One region of the Paenibacillus sp. URB8-2 genome, then DNA from elsewhere that is predicted to be linked to it. Evidence: predicted binding sites of a transcription regulator. Region 1 holds the regulator's gene; each other region holds the start of a gene.
What was found. Region 1 encodes Rex, which represses fermentation and respiration genes when NADH is low (regulators of the CRP and FNR family bind a similar motif). Its sites were predicted from a motif close to TTGTGAAATATTTCACAA; they were not measured.
Positions count from the first base shown of each region.

Region 2: the regulator Rex is predicted to act here: its motif matches at 2,342-2,359, upstream of pflB (formate C-acetyltransferase).
Region 3: the regulator Rex is predicted to act here: its motif matches at 1,617-1,634, upstream of nirB (nitrite reductase large subunit NirB).
Region 4: the regulator Rex is predicted to act here: its motif matches at 1,617-1,634, upstream of PUR_RS19390 (DoxX family membrane protein).

Region 1 covers NZ_AP023239.1:3,613,508-3,617,726, reverse strand. The annotation lists gene dinG (ATP-dependent DNA helicase DinG) at 1-1,095, shown strand, start outside; gene PUR_RS16620 (redox-sensing transcriptional repressor Rex) at 1,598-2,248, shown strand; gene PUR_RS16615 (amidohydrolase) at 2,235-3,536, shown strand; gene PUR_RS16610 (cell wall elongation regulator TseB-like domain-containing protein) at 3,630-4,148, shown strand.
Region 2 covers NZ_AP023239.1:3,848,543-3,852,761, reverse strand. The annotation lists gene adhE (bifunctional acetaldehyde-CoA/alcohol dehydrogenase) at 1-2,150, shown strand, start outside; gene pflB (formate C-acetyltransferase) at 2,444-4,219, shown strand, end outside.
Region 3 covers NZ_AP023239.1:3,856,741-3,860,959, reverse strand. The annotation lists gene PUR_RS17870 (hypothetical protein) at 1-697, shown strand, start outside; gene ric (iron-sulfur cluster repair di-iron protein) at 808-1,512, shown strand; gene nirB (nitrite reductase large subunit NirB) at 1,736-4,165, shown strand; gene nirD (nitrite reductase small subunit NirD) at 4,195-4,219, shown strand, end outside.
Region 4 covers NZ_AP023239.1:4,197,433-4,201,651, forward strand. The annotation lists gene PUR_RS19380 (BlaI/MecI/CopY family transcriptional regulator) at 1-350, opposite strand, end outside; gene PUR_RS19385 (C40 family peptidase) at 663-1,214, shown strand; gene PUR_RS19390 (DoxX family membrane protein) at 1,656-2,186, shown strand; gene PUR_RS19395 (hypothetical protein) at 2,663-3,229, shown strand; gene tnpA (IS200/IS605 family transposase) at 3,577-4,050, opposite strand.

The DNA of each region.
Region 1 (4,219 bases):
ACACTGAATCTTTCATTAAGCGATATTATCCGCAAGGGCGACAAAATGCTGTCCGAGATGCGCGATCAGGAAGGTCAGTCTTCGGCTGACAGCCTTGTAACCGATGTTGGCGGGCTATTCAAAGATTTGGGCGATATCCGCGAGCAGGTGCGTTTTTTTATGGGCATGAACGATGAAAATGTTGTATATTGGCTGGAGGCAAATGGAAATTACCGCAGCAAATCGCTGCAGCTCTATGCCGTGCCCGTCGATGTCAGCACCCACCTGAAGGAACTTTTTTTCGATAAGAAAAAAAGCATCGTTCTGACGTCTGCAACCTTGTCCGTCGATAAATCGTTCCAGTTTATGATCGACAATCTGGGTCTGAATGAGGCTCATGAGGAAGGACGGCTGTCTACTGTACAGCTTCCTTCTCCGTTCCGATACCGGGATCAGGCGCTTCTGGTCATTCCGCGGGATTTCCCCAGCGTGAAGGGTACGGTGGGCGACGCCCGGTTCGTTGATATGCTGGTTCATTCCCTGGCCGAGGCCGCGGTAACGACGAGGGGACGCATGCTGGTTCTGTTCACATCGTACAAGATGCTGCGCCAGGTCTACGACCCGCTCAAGGAGGCGCTGGCCTCCGAGGAGATCGCCGTGCTGGGCCAGGGCGTCGAAGGAGGCAGCCGGAGCAAGCTGCTCCGCCGCTTCCAGGAAAATTCCGCTTCCGTTCTGCTGGGAACGAGCAGCTTCTGGGAAGGGGTGGATATTCCCGGCGACGCGCTAACTTGCCTGGCGATCGTCAGATTGCCTTTTCAGCCGCCGAACCACCCGCTTGCGGAAGCCAAAGCCGAACTACTGCAGGCGCAGAAGAAGAATCCGTTCATGAAGCTGTCCGTGCCTCAGGCCGTCATCCGTTTCAAACAGGGATTCGGCCGCCTTGTGCGGACCGCGCAGGATCGCGGAATTGTTATCGTATATGATACCAGAGTAATCGAATCTTATTACGGGAAATACTTCCTGTACTCCTTGCCGGGACCCAAAATGGAGCATATGACAACAGAGCAAATGGTTCCGCGAATCGCCGAATGGCTGCAGCATGACGGAGCATCTTAGAAACGGATCGGCCATAGTACAACATAGGCCGATCACCCGGTTTTAGCCTTGCCGCTTTTAGAAACGGATTGGCCATAGTACAACATAGGCCAATCTCCGGTTTCAGCCTTACCGCTTTTAGAAACAGATTGGCCATTGTACAACATAGGCCGATCACCGGTTTTAGCCTTACCGCTTTTAGAAACAGATTGGCCATTGTCCAACATAGGCCGATCACCCGATTTTAGCCTTGCCGCTTTTAGAAACGGATTGGCCATTGTACAACATAGGCCGATCTGTCCGGTTTTAATCTTTTGGCGGGTCCTATAACTAAATCCCGCCATTCGTAAAGCGTGTCCCGAACGGGACGATAAGCGATCCTTCACCCGTCTGATCAAGGTTCCGCCCAACTTCCGCCAACGCCAATTGCCATTAGCGGGTGTCCAGAGGGCGGCAGCCCTTGGGGCCCTCCCTTGGAAGGGAGGGTTTGGGAGGGATCGATAATCTTTTAGGAGGAGAACACATGAAATCGGACAAAATATCGGAGGCCGTTGTCCGCAGATTGCCTGTGTATCTGCGGTTTTTGAACGATCTGCACAGACGCGAAATCGCTACTGTTTCTTCTCAAGAGCTTGGACAGCGGCTCGATTTAAATCCTGCGCAAATACGAAAGGATTTGGCCTATTTCGGAGACTTCGGCAGAAAAGGAATCGGCTATGACGTTCCGTACCTGATCGAGAAAATCCGCCATATCCTGAAGCTGGATCAGCCGATCAACGTTGCTTTGGTCGGAGCCGGCAACCTGGGCCATGCTCTATCCAATTACAATGCATATTTGAAAGATACGATGAAAATAACGGCCGTCTTCGATTCATATCAGCCGAAAGTCGGAACCAAAATCAATACACTGACCGTCCAGCCCATGGACGAGCTTGCAAATACCGTCCGTGAGCAGGGCATTCGCATCGGCATCATTACCGTGCCTGATCAGGAAGCGCAAAATGTCGCGGATATTCTCATTGAATCCGGCATTGAAGCAATTCTGAACTTTGCGCCGGTAATCCTGAAGACGCCATCCGAGGTTCGCGTGCACGCTGCCGACTTTACGACAGACCTGCAAAGCTTGGCGTATTATCTTCACGAAGGAAAGGAAGAGGAAGTTGATGGGCAATAAATGGATGATCCGCGGCGGCAAATTCGCTGTGCCCGGCGCTGATAAGCCTGTTATCGACGGGTATATGGTTATCGATAACGATCTGATCACATACATAGGGGAAGAACCGCCTGCGCTTGAAGAAGACGTTCCTTCCTTTGACGGAAGCCGTCTTCTGTTCTTGCCCGGATTGGTCAATACGCATGGGCACGCAGCGATGTCTCTGCTGCGCGGCTACGGAGACGATCTTGCTCTTCAGGTATGGCTCCAGGAGAAAATGTGGCCGATGGAGGGGAAATTCACTGGCGACGACGTTTACTGGGGAACCGCCCTGTCGGTACTGGAAATGCTTAAGGGAGGAACAACGACGTTTCTCGATATGTACGATCACATGGGCCGGGTCGCGGAAGTGGCTGAAGCTTCCGGAATACGCTCCGTCCTGATGCGGGGCGTAATCGGACTGTGCCCGCCGGAAGTGCAGGACCAGAAGCTTGCGGAAGCGATTGCTTTTGCAAAAGAGTGGCACGGTAAAGCGAACGGAAGAATCACGGCCATGATATCGCCGCATTCTCCGTATACCTGCCCTCCGGATTATTTCGAGAAATTCGTTCAGGCTGCCCATGACCTGGACTTGCCTATTCATACCCATATGTCTGAAACGCGGCGGGAAGTGGAGCAGAACGAAGCGGATTACGGACTGCGGCCCGTAGCCCATCTCGAGAAGCTTGGCATGTTCACCCGCCCGTCGCTTGTGGCGCACGGCGTCCATCTGAACGACGAGGAAATTGAAATTCTTGCCCGTAAGTCTGTCGGCGTTTCCCACAATCCGGGCAGTAACCTGAAGCTGGCCAGCGGGGTTGCTCGCGTACCCGAGCTGTTGAAGGCGGGCGTTACGGTATCGCTCGGAACGGACGGTCCGGCAAGCAATAATAACCTGGACATGTTTGAAGAAATGCGCCTGGCCGCGCTGATCCATAAAGGAGTGTCCGGCGATCCGACGGCGGTTCCAGCCGGCGAAGCGCTGCGTATGGGAACGGAGTATGGCGCGAAGTCCGTATTCCTTAATCAAGTGGGCCGCCTCGCGCCGGGAATGAAGGCCGATTTCATCGCCATCGATATTGACCAGCCGCATCTGCTGCCGCATACGGATCTTATATCACATGCCGTATACTCGGCCAGCGCCAAGGACGTCGAGCATGTATGGGTGGACGGCAAGCAAGTTGTCAAAAACGGGAAGTCCCTGACGCTTGACGAAGAGGAGATCCGCCGAAAAGCCCAGGAAGCGTTCGAGGGCCTGCTGAAGCGGTAAGTAGATTGGAGCTAAAGGTTACTTTTTACAAGAAATGAGCGCCGCCTGTATAAGGTTGGCGTTGCCGTTTCTTCTTAGAAGGAGAGCTGCACGTTGAGAAAAAGGAGAAAATGGATTTTATACGGGGCGTTCCTGGCCCTGCTCCTTCTGTTCGGTTTGTATCAATTTTTTGCTTACGTGCTGAAGGATCAATGGAGCGAGCGCAGCGCAGCTGAAGCCACGGCAATAAGCAGGGCGGGGCTTACGGAAATCGACCAAGCTCAGAAATCGGTCTGGGACGAAAACGCCATTTACTGGGTCCTTACCGGCAAAAACAAGACCGGAACCGAAATGATGGTGTGGGTGCGCTTTACTGCTGAAGGAAAGCCGGTAGAGGGAGAGAATGCCGTGCATGCCGAAGAGCTGTCTCAAGGCACATCCGAGGAAAAAATGCGGCAGATTATCGCCTCCTCGCTTCCCGGCATCAAGATTGAGCGATTGCTTCCCGGCGCTTACAACGGCGAGTACGCCTGGCAGCTTTTTTATAAAGACGGAGACCGATATTATTATCGGTTTTACCGCTTCTCGGACGGTGAGCAGATCGGCGACGGCTACAGCCTTCCGAGCCGTTAATGAAGCGTAAACGAAGAACCAGCCAAACCCTTTCAGGGATGGCTGGTTCTTTTTTTAGATTTTATTTTTCG
Region 2 (4,219 bases), 240 kb from region 1:
CCGCAGCCGCAAAAATTTTGCATGACGCAGCAGTAAAAGCAGGCGCTCCGGAGAACTGCATCCAATGGATTGAGCAGCCGACCATGGACAAGACCAACGCATTGATGAACAACGATGGTGTGGCTCTGATCCTGGCTACAGGCGGATCCGCAATGGTTAAAGCGGCTTACAGCTGCGGCAAACCGGCTCTTGGCGTAGGCCCTGGTAACGTGCCTGCCTTCATTGAAAAGAGCGCTAATATCGACCAAGCTGTAAACGACATTATTCTTTCGAAAACATTCGACAACGGCATGATCTGCGCATCCGAGCAAGCCGTTATTATTGAAGAAGCCATCTTCGATCAAGTAAAGAAGAAAATGATTGCCAACGGCTGTTACTTCGTCAATAAAGATGAAGCTGCCAAGCTGACCAACGGCGCAATGAACGTAGAAAAATGCGCGGTTAATCCGGTAATCGTCGGCCAATCTGCTGTGAAGATTGCTGAAATGTGCGGTATCCAAGTTCCTGCCGGTACCAAGATTCTGGTAGCTGAACTTGAAGGTGTAGGCACTAAATACCCGCTGTCCGCTGAAAAGCTGAGCCCGGTTTTGGCCTGCTATAAAGTTAAAAACGCCGATCAAGGTATCGAACGCGCGGCACAAGTTGTTGAGTTTGGCGGTTTGGGCCACAGCTCGGCCATCCACTCCAACAACGAAGAAGTTATCATGAAATTCTCGCACCGTCTGCAAACCGGACGTATTCTCGTCAATTCGCCTTCCACTCATGGCGCAATCGGCGACATCTATAACACGAACATCCCTTCGCTGACTCTGGGCTGCGGATCTTACGGCCGCAACTCGGTATCCCAAAACGTTACTGCCATTAACATGATCAACGTGAAAAGGGTGAATCGTCGTATCGTGAATATGCAATGGTTTAAAGTGCCGGATAAAATTTACTTCGAAAAAGGTGCAACTCAGTACCTGGCCAAAATGCCTGAAATCACTCGTGTCGCAATCATTACTGACCCGATGATGGTTAAACTCGGCTACGTGGAAAGAGTAGAACACTATCTGCGTCAACGCCAAACTCCTGTAGCGATCGAAGTGTTCTCGGAAGTTGAACCGGATCCGTCGACAACTACGGTTGAAAAAGGCACGGCTATGATGAACAGATTCCAGCCTGACTGCATCATCGCTCTGGGCGGCGGTTCCCCAATGGACGCTGCTAAGGGAATGTGGCTGTTCTACGAACATCCAGATGCTGACTTCGAAGGCTTGAAACAAAAATTCTTGGATATCCGTAAACGGGTTTATAAGTTCCCTAAACTCGGAAATAAAGCGAAATTCGTTGCAATCCCGACAACTTCGGGTACAGGTTCGGAAGTAACTTCCTTCGCGGTTATTACCGACAAAACGTCTGGCAACAACACGAAATACCCGCTGGCCGATTATGAGCTTACTCCTGACGTAGCCATTATCGATCCGGAATTCGTATACAGCCTGCCGAAGACTGCCGTTGCCGATACAGGTATGGACGTACTGACGCATGCCATCGAAGCGTATGTATCCGTTATGGCGAGCGACTACTCCGACGGTCTGGCTATCAAAGCTATCCAACTGGTATTCCAATACCTGGAGAAATCCGCACTGGAAGCCGACAAGCTTGCCCGCGAAAAAATGCACAATGCATCGACGCTGGCCGGTATGGCATTCGCCAACGCGTTCCTGGGTATCAACCACAGCTTGGCGCATAAATGGGGCGGTCAATACCACACGGCTCATGGACGCACCAATGCCATCCTGATGCCGCACGTTATTCGTTACAACGCGAAGAAACCTTCGAAGTTCGCTTCGTTCCCGAAATATTCGCACTTTGTGGCTGACGAGCGCTATGCCGAAATCGCCCGCATTCTGGGACTGCCGGCCCGCACTACGGAAGAAGGCGTCACCAGCCTGATCAACGCTATTCGCGACATGAACAAAAAGCTGGGTATCGAAGAATCGTTCCAACAACTGGGCTTCGATCCGAAAGACTTCGAATCCCGCGTAGACTACCTGGCAGACCGCGCGTTCGAAGACCAATGTACAACTGCCAATCCGAAGCTGCCGCTGGTAAGTGAACTTGCCGACGTATACCGCAATGCTTTCTATGGCAGATTCGACAACTAATATCAAGTAATTTTCAGGTCATACTAAAGTTAAATTTATATAGAAACTGAATATTGAATGTAGTAGAATCTGGGATTTGAATTAGAGTGACAAATATCACCAAAAAGTTGTTCAAAGGTGATATTTGTCACAGTTTTCTTTTGGAAAGTAAACTAAGATGTTTATATAAGGTCCCAGTTATAGAACATCAATTGTGAAATTTGGTACAAATAACAGCTTGGGATCACGAGACACGGGATTATCCTTCAAGCCCGCGATCTCTACAAATCATATAAATATATGGAGGGATTAGTATGTCGGTGATTGAAAAAGAAGTACAAGAAGTTAAGTCGGGATGGCGTGGGTTTGTAAGTGGTAAATGGTCCAAGAAAGTCAATGTTAATGACTTTATCGACAAGAACATCAAACCCTATGAAGGTAACGAACAGTTCCTCGTAGGCCCTACCAGCAACACTAACGAACTGTGGAAAATCATTTCCCAACTGGGCAAGGAAGAAAGAGAAAGAGGCGGCGTTTGGGACATCGATCTTAACACAGTGTCCACAATCACGTCCCACAAACCTGGCTATATCGACAAAGAAAAGGAACAAATCGTCGGCGTTCAAACTGATGCGCCTTTCAGACGTTCCATTCAACCGTTCGGCGGCATCAAAATGATGATCGACGCTACCAAAGCTTATGGCTTTGAACTTCCGAGCAACATTGTTGACATGTTTACGAATATCCGCAAAACGCATAACCAAGGCGTGTTTGATGCATATACAAATGATATGAGAGCTGTTCGTAAAGCGGGCATCATTACCGGTCTTCCTGATGCTTATGGCCGCGGCCGCATCATCGGCGACTACCGCCGCGTTGCTCTGTACGGTATTGATTTCCTGATCAAGGAAAAGAAACAAGAACAGCTTAACCTTGAAGTAGATTCCATGAGCGAAAGCGTCATTCGTCTTCGTGAAGAGCTGTCGGAGCAAATCCGTGCCCTGGGCGAACTGAAAGAAATGGCTGCTGCGCACGGATTGGATATTTCCAAACCTGCGAACAACGCTAAAGAAGCTTTCCAATGGGTATACTTCGGTTACCTGGCTGCAATCAAAGAACAAAATGGCGCCGCTATGTCCCTTGGCCGCGTTTCTTCCTTCCTGGATGTTTACGTACAACGCGACATTGAAGAAGGCACGCTGACTGAAGAACAAGCGCAAGAGCTTGTTGACCATTTTGTTATGAAACTGCGTATCGTGAAATTCCTTCGTACTCCTGAGTACAACGACCTGTTCTCGGGTGACCCGACTTGGGTAACTGAATCCATCGGCGGTATGGCCGTTGACGGCAGAACCCGCGTTACGAAGAACAGCTTCCGTTTCCTGCACACCCTGTACAACCTGGGACCTGCTCCGGAACCGAACCTGACTGTTCTGTGGTCCGAGAAGCTTCCTGAAGGTTTCAAGAAATATTGTGCCAAAGTATCCATCGAGACAAGCTCGATCCAATACGAAAATGACGATCTGATGCGTCCGATTTATGGCGATGACTATGGTATTGCATGCTGCGTATCCGCAATGCGCATTGGTAAACAAATGCAATTCTTCGGCGCTCGCGCTAACCTGGCCAAAGCTCTGCTGTATGCTATCAACGGTGGTGTGGATGAAAAATCCGGCGCACAAGTAGGACCGGAATATCCGCGCATCACTTCCGAAGTTCTGGATTACAAAGAAGTAATGAAACGCTTCAAACCGATGATGGAATGGCTTGCCAAAACTTATGTCAACACTTTGAACGTTATCCATTACATGCACGATAAATACTCCTACGAACGTATTGAAATGGCGCTGCATGACCGCGACATTCTGCGCACGATGGCTTGCGGTATTGCCGGTCTGTCGGTTGCTGCCGACTCTCTGAGTGCAATCAAATATGCCAAAGTTAAACCGATCCGCAACGAAGAAGGAGTCGCAATAGACTTTGAAATCGAAGGCGAATTCCCTTGCTACGGCAACAACGACGACGCTGTTGACAGCATCGCAGTTGAACTGGTTGAATCCTTCATGAACATGATTCGCAAACATCAAACT
Region 3 (4,219 bases), 240 kb from region 1:
CGGTTACGGAAAAAAGGATGTGGCCGAGCTGGAAACGGCATCTGTCAAAGTGCAGCTTATTTATGACAAGGCGCTGTTCATGCTGCACAGCCATCTCCCTGCCTCATTGTGGAACGCTTCAATCGGAGTGCCTTACAGCATTATTTCTTCCCTGTATAAAGGCAACGGCGACGGCGGAACGGTGTTTCAGAAATGGATTCAAGGGCCTGCGGGCTGGAAGTGCATCGGCTGCGAAAGGCACTGCCTGGAGCAGGGAGAAACGGAACACGAGGCGAATCTGCCGGATAAGCCGCGCACGTACACTTTTCACAACGGCCGAAGACAAAGCCTGATTCTTCAGGCGGTGATCTGGGCGCTGTATGAAAAAACACGGATGTTTCATCCTTTTTTGGGCGGCGAGACCTTTCTGGACGGCGACGATCTGGAGACGATTTCGGCCTATTTTGTGCCTACTTATATCAACGATGTTCGTTTTCAGGAACTTGACAAACCATGCAAAGCCTACACGGACACCAATGTTCGCGTCTTTCAGGAATGGATCGCGGCTCCTGACCTTGTGCTTCAATGGGATGGGGGATTGACGGAGGGAAGATGGATGACTGGGGTGTATGTCAATCAGGCCAAATTTGCCGGGCTCGGTCCCTATCTGAAGGATGCTGCGGGTAAGCGAACATATATGGAAGCCTATGTACAGTAATGCCTGTTCAACAATATGATCGAATTAACGTGATTCAAATCACGCGGAGACTCTCCTTCCGGGGTTAAGGTAGAAGCAGATCAATAAGTAACCCCTAAGGAGGAATCATGATGAGCGTTAAACAACCTTTATTTAATAGTGATACATTGGTAAAAGAAATCGTCCTGCAGTTCCCGAAAGCCGCGGATTATTTCAAGGCAAGCAAAATCGATTTCTGCTGCGGCGGCGCAAAGCCGCTTCGGGAGGCGACCGATGAGCGCGGTCTTGAAGCGGACGCCGTTATCGGCGATTTGTACAAGCTGCTGGAGCAGTACCCGGTGCTTGAAGAGGATACCGCTTGGAACGGAGCATCCTCCGAAGAGCTGATATCTCATATTGTGGATAAGCATCACCGCTATCTGAGAGAAGAACTGCCGCTGATCGGTCAGAATGTCACGAAGGTCTATCGTGTACACGGCGGGGATTCCCCGCATCTGGCCGAAGTATACCGACTGTTCAACCAGCTGAAGGACGAGCTTCTGGAGCACACGGCAAAGGAAGAAACGCAGGATTTTCCGAGTATTCTTGCCTATGAGCAACACGGAAACGAAGAATCCCTGTCCGCTCTGCGCGAGTCTCTCGGCGATTTGGAAGAAGAGCATGACGCCGCTGGCAATATTCTCAAACAGCTTCGCGCCGTTACCGGCGACTTCACTCCTCCAGAGCATGCCTGCACGACTTACCGTCTGACCTATGCGCGGCTGGAGGAACTGGAAGGCATGACCTTCGAACATGTTCATCTGGAGAACAACATTTTGTTCCCGAGATATCAATAGTAGTTTCAGTTTCGGTCAACAGCCGATTTCCCCTGGATTATCTTTGGGAAATCGGCTTTTTCTCGTATGTCAAGTGGGTAAATGACAGTATTTGTTACAAAATGATGTGAAAATATTCACTATTGGAGTGACTGTGGTCACCCATCTAGTTAAAATTTAAAGAGTATAATTCCGGTATTAAGCACGAGAATTGATTACCGAAGCTTTGAGGGAGGACCTGACAATGACATCGAATCGAGAAAAATTAGTATTGATCGGCAACGGCATGGCAGGCGTAGGCACTATTGAACAGATTTTGAAGCTTGGCGGAGCATACGACATCACCGTCTTCGGCAGCGAGCCTCACCCCAATTATAACCGCATCATGCTGTCTTACGTGCTCGAAGGAAGCAAAACCGTGGACGATATTATCCTGAACGATTGGAATTGGTACAAGGATAACGGCATTACACTGCACACCGGAACCACGGTGACCCGCATTGACGGAGAATCGCGGAAGGTTATCGCTGAGAATGGCTTGACCGCCGATTACGATAAAGTCATTATCGCCACCGGGTCGAATTCGTTCATTTTGCCGATCCCTGGCAGCAGCAAGGAAGGCGTCGTGGGCTTCCGCGACATTGCCGATTGCGAAGCAATGCTGGACGCTGCAAAGCAGTATGGCAAAGCGGCTGTTATCGGCGGCGGACTGCTCGGGCTGGAAGCGGCAAAAGGTCTCGTGAACCTGGGTATGGACGTAACTGTCGTCCACCTGATGGAGGATCTGATGGAGCGGCAGCTGGATCATACCGCCGCTTCGATGCTGAAAGCGGAACTGGAGCGCCAGGGCGTCAAGTTCGCCATGGGCAAGCAGACCGTGGAGCTGACCGGCGATGAGCGGGTAAGCGGACTCCGATTCGCTGACGGCACGGAGCTGAAAGCTCAGTTCGTGGTCATGGCCGTCGGCATCAAGCCGAATGTGGAGCTGGCGAAGGAGAGTGGCATTGAAGTTAACCGCGGCATCGTGGTGGATGACTTCTTGCAAACGTCGCTTACGGACGTGTATTCCGTCGGCGAATGCACCGAGCACCGCGGCATCTGCTATGGCCTGGTAGCTCCGCTGTTCGAACAGGGTACTGTACTCGCGAAGCATTTGTGCGGCGTGGAAACGAACCCTTATGAAGGATCGGTCGTCTCTACCAAGCTGAAGATTTCCGGCGTGGACGTCTTCTCGGCAGGGGAATTTATCGAGACGCCGGAGCATACGGTCATTGCCGCCAAAGATGATTGGAAGAGAACCTACAAGAAAATTTTGCTGAGGGACAACATTATTGTCGGCGCTGTTCTGTTCGGCGATGTGACGGAATCCGCCAGCCTGCAAAAGCTGGTGAAGCAGGGCGCGGAGATGACGGACGACATTTATGCGGACGTTATGGGAACCGGATGCTGCGGCGGAGGCGGGGCCAAGAAGACGGCGTCCGTCGAAAGCATGTCCGACGAGGAAATCGTCTGCGGCTGCAACGGTGTGACCAAGAAGGCGATCGTGGACGCCATCACTGACAACGGCTTTACAACCGTGGATGAAATCAAGGCCTGTACCGGCGCCACGCGTTCCTGCGGCGGCTGTAAGCCGGTCGTGGAACAGATTCTTCAGTATGTGCTCGGCGACGGCTTCGAGCAGAGCGCGAAGACCGGCATCTGCGGCTGCACGACGCTCAGCCGGGATGAAATTGTGGCCGAAATCCGGGCCAAAGGGCTGACGACGACCAAAGAGGTCATGAACGTCCTCGGCTGGAAGCAGGAAGAAGGCTGCTCGAAATGCCGCCCGGCGGTCAACTATTATCTGGGCATGATCTATCCGGATACGCATGAAGACGAGAAGGAATCGCGCTTTGTCAATGAGCGGATGAGCGCCAACATTCAGAAGGACGGGACATTTACTGTCGTTCCGCGGATGTACGGCGGGGTGACGACGCCGGAAGATTTGAAGAGAATCGCCGATGTCTCCATTAAATACGATGTCAAGGTTGTCAAAGTGACCGGCGGACAGCGTCTGGACCTGATCGGCATCAAGAAAGAAGATGTTCCTAAAGTATGGGAGGAGCTGGACATGCCTTCCGGCTATGCTTACGCCAAATCTCTGCGGACAGTCAAGACCTGCGTAGGATCGCAGTTCTGCCGTTTCGGTACCCAGGATTCAATGGGCATGGGCGCGCTGCTGGAGCGGAAATATGAGCGACTTGATTTCCCCGCCAAATTCAAAATGGCTGTAAACGGCTGCCCGCGGAACTGCGCGGAATCCTGCACGAAGGATATCGGCATCGTCGGCAATGACGGAGGCTGGGAAGTGTTCATCGGCGGCAACGGCGGCATCAAGCCCCGGATAGCGGATTCCTTCTGCAAAGTGAAGACGGACGATGAGTTGGTCGAAATCTGCTCCGCCGTCATGCAGTATTACCGCGAAACCGGCAATTACATGGAAAGAACGTCCGAATGGGTGGAACGCCTGGGCTTGGACCAGATCAAATCCGTTATTCTGGACAACGAGGAAGAGCGCAAGGCGTTGGCGCAGCGCATCGATTTTGCCTTAACACAGGTTAAAGATCCATGGAAAAAAATGCTGAACGACGGCGAGACGCGCACCGCGCTGTTTGAAACGGCGGAAATCCGTTAAGCCAATTCGGGCAAAAGGAGGAGAGGGCAATGGAAGCAGCAAGACAAACCTATG
Region 4 (4,219 bases), 580 kb from region 1:
ACAGCATCAACCATGTGGTTGACCATTAGGCCCCCAAAATCATGAATAAGTTCCTCGGTCACAATTCGCGTTTGCTCATTTATAAATGCCTCTTTACTTTGGATGGGTTCAAAATAACTGTGCTTAAACCTTCCCTTACCTACGGTTGTTTTCTTGAGATGACCCTTTTCAAAAAGCCGATTCATTACTGTCATCACAGCATTGTACGACAGCTCTTCTTTGAGAAGAGATTGTACTTGCTTCGCCGTGACTTTTGAGTTAGCCCAGATAATGTCCATAATTTGAGATTCAAGAGATCCAAAAAAGCGGTTTATCCCTTCTCCTTCTAAATTAATACGTTTAACCAACACGTTTTACCCCCTTCTCTCTAGATACTTTTGGAATAGAGAACTACTTAAAGGAGTATCTTCCAAAAGCTTATCTCCCCAAATAATCAACATAACGACTAATAAAACAAACAATAACATAATCCATTTCGTCATAATAGGACCTTGTAATCCTCCTGCATGTTTTAACTACTACACATTGTAGTTTCTTTTAGATCTATAGTCAACGGATTAGTGCTTAAAGTTATAATTACCAAAATTTATATATCTACAAACGTTTTAAAACTATGTTATGATGTGTCCCATATTTATTACAACCTGTTGGAGGGATAGAACATGAAGAAGAAGTCATTTATTTTCGTAGCACTAGCTGCCTCAATTTCTTTTGGTTCACTGAATGTTTCATCTATTTCCGCAGCAAGTCAATCTACAGCTGTCCAAACTAGTAATCTGCGAGAAAATGTGATTAACAGTGGAATGAAATATTTGGGCACCCCCTATGAATTTGGTTCCAGTCGCAGTAATACACAGACTTTTGACTGTTCCGATTTTGTAAGACAAGCCTACAAAGAAGGTACAGGAGTTACCATACCTCCCGATTCACGTAAACAAGGAGCTTACGTTAAGGAGAATGGCTCGCACACAAAAAACTGGCAGGAATTAAAGCCCGGCGATATCATGTTTTTTATGTCTTATCGAGGAAATAACGAGTCCTCTTACACAGGAATTGATAAAAATACAGCCCGAATCACCCATAACGGGATCTACCTAGGCAACGGAAAAATACTCCACACTTACTCCAAAAAATCCGGAGGTGTAAGGATTGATAATATCCCAGGGACTCAATGGGAAAAACGATTTCTATTTGGTGGGAGCACTCTTAATTAAATAATTTAATAAAAACAAGTGTCTAAAATTGTATTATATATAGTATAATCACCTTCGATTCCTATTGGAGGTGAAATTAAAAAATGAAGAACCGCAAGAAGTTTATCCTGATTCTAATTTGTAGTTCAATATTACTAATTAGCGCAGCAGGATGTAGCCAAACAAATAATAATCAAAATCAAGGGAACATGCAGAATATGGATCATAGCAACATGCAAATGGAAAATAACAATTAAGAAAGTCTGTTCTAAAAACAGACAAAATCAGCAGCCATTTATCTGAAAAACGGATAAATAGCTGCTTGTTTTATTTATGCCAGATAGCTCAATGGTACCTTATTTGTCATGAAGTATACATTTTTAACACATTGTTTCTTCATACTTTTTTCTTATAATACGCATGAAGGGAAAAATTTCATATAAAAGAAGAGGATGATGAATCATGTTTTTTCGTTTTTTGAGGAAGAATGTATTTGCGGCTGGAGTATTACTCCTTCTGAGATTGATAGTAGGTTGGAAATGGTTAGAATCCGGATGGGGAAAACTAACGGGTGATAAGGCTTTTGATGCAACTGGTTTTTTAAACAATGCGGTCTCCAAACCGGTTCTGGACAATGCGACGAAAGAAGTCCTTTACCCCAATTTCACCTGGTTTATTGAGTACTTTGCGCTTCCTAATGCAAAACTGTTTAACTTCCTCATTCCGTTGGGCGAATTTTTAGTTGGCTTGGGCTTAATCCTCGGTATTTTGACCACGGCAGCAGCATTTTTTGGACTGTTAATGAATTTCATGTTTTTGTTTGCCGGAACTGTGTCGGTCAATCCATGGCTTATCCTACTTGGAAGCATAATCCTAGTGGCGGGAGCCAATGCAGGAAAATTTGGAGGGGACTTTTATGTACTTCCTTTCCTACGTAAAGTCCTTCCTTTTTATTCAAAAGACGTTGAAAATATTAAAACAACAAGCGTCTGAATTGTATGACTTTAACTGCTTGTATAAGCAACGAGGTGCTCCCGTTGTGGATCCTATGATAGATTATATCATTTATTAATCCTTACAGAAGTTAGAACGTGCCGACCCATGGTTCATTCTTGGTCGGCACGTTTTCTTCTTTTGTCTGTTGAAGAAGTTCAAGCAATTTTAAACAGACGAAAAGTAACTGAATCCTTCAAGTCACAGACGAAAGTATAGTGACTAACATGTGCCCCTATTTTTATACCATACACCAAGATGTGTTCCAATTATAACTTCCCACAGAACGCTCCCCCATTAGCTGTTTTCCTGCATAACTTTTCATCATTTTAATCATTTCCTGACTGTTCTCATCGTTCAACAAGGTAATTTACCACCAGACTGTTTTTTCACAAGATTATCATTAAAACTACATGGTTTCTCTATACTTTTTCGCTAAACTGGACCTACAAATTCCATTGAAGGAGGAAAAATGAATGGCTGTACAACTATCTTCATTAAACAATTTGAATATTAATCCCGACTTAGTGCATAGAGCTCTTAATACCGGTAAAGGAGACAGCACGTTAATTTCAGATTTTATTAATCAGGCTTTAAAAAGTTATGTTAACAAATCCAAATTGGAGGTTCGTGGGTTTACAGAAACGATGTTCTATTTTTCTAATCAAGAGGTAAAGAAAATCTTCGTAAAATCCATTGTAAAATACGAAATTAAACACAATCCCTACGATCATGTCAACAATCCGAATTTTAACGGCATTGTGTATCCATCCACTCTTTTTGAAGTTTTTATCACGCCAAAAGCAAATATATTGGTACAAAAATCGATTGACCATGAAATTCAATTTTGTAAGGGCCAAATCATTAATGAACAAAAAATGTTTCGAACGACTGACTTGATTAAATCCTCTGGCGCGGAATATGCAAGAACCCTTCTTCCTTCACCCTTGTTCAAGTTAGTTGAGAAAGCTTACCTACAACTTGACACGGCACGTATTCCATTAGAATTGGATACTGATTATTATCAAGAGTTAGAACTATGACCAATAAGGAAGTATGGTTTTAGTGATTAGTCAGGGTATATTTTACGGCTAAAAGCTTAGTTTTCACATTATCAAACTGATGATTTCAACCGGAAATCTGGGTAGTACTTATTAATACGAACGCTGGGTAATTGCCCCCCAATTACACTCAACAGTAGACGGAAGAGTTTAAGATTGTGGTGGCAAAAGCGTTTTAGAGGCATCAAATCAAAACCACCCGTCCAACGGGTGGTTTGCTCTTGGGGTATAACCCCTTGTTGCCAAACTGCACCTAAAGACGCTAGCCTGACCATAAATTTGTTCAGGCTCAGTGTAATTTGTCAATTCCACTTACCCGTTAAACGGGCTTATTTCTTTTTGTTCCTTTTGTCGCTAAATGGATCTTCGTACTCTTTTACACTCAGTTTATCTATAGCTTGGTCATGTGCTTCTTGTTCTCGAATGTATTTTGCTACGGTGGCTTCATTTAAACCCACGGTGCTCACATAGTACCCTTCCGCCCAAAATTTTCGGTTCCCATATTTATACTTTAGTTGGGCATGCTTCTCAAAGATCATGAGCGCACTTTTTCCCTTCAGATATCCCATAAATGCCGATACTGAAATTTTGGGAGGTATGGCGACCAGCATATGTACGTGATCTGGCATCATGTGACCTTCTAAAATTTCGACTCCCTTGTACTTACATAGACGTTTGACTATTTCGATTACGTCTTTCCGCACTTGATTATAAATCTCTTTCCGTCTATACTTCGGGGTGAATACAATGTGGTATTTGCACATCCACTTTGTGTGAGCTAAACTATAGCTCTTGTTTGCCATCTAAGACCATTCCTTTCTTTGAGCCTGAACATCTCAATTTTATCGGAATGGTCTTGTTGGTCAAACCCTCGATCCCTCCACCCGCATAGCGGGTAGTTTTTTGTTTCGCGCGTTTCACGCACTCAACTGGCTGAAGCCATAACAAAAATCAGACTCTCTGTTGACAAGA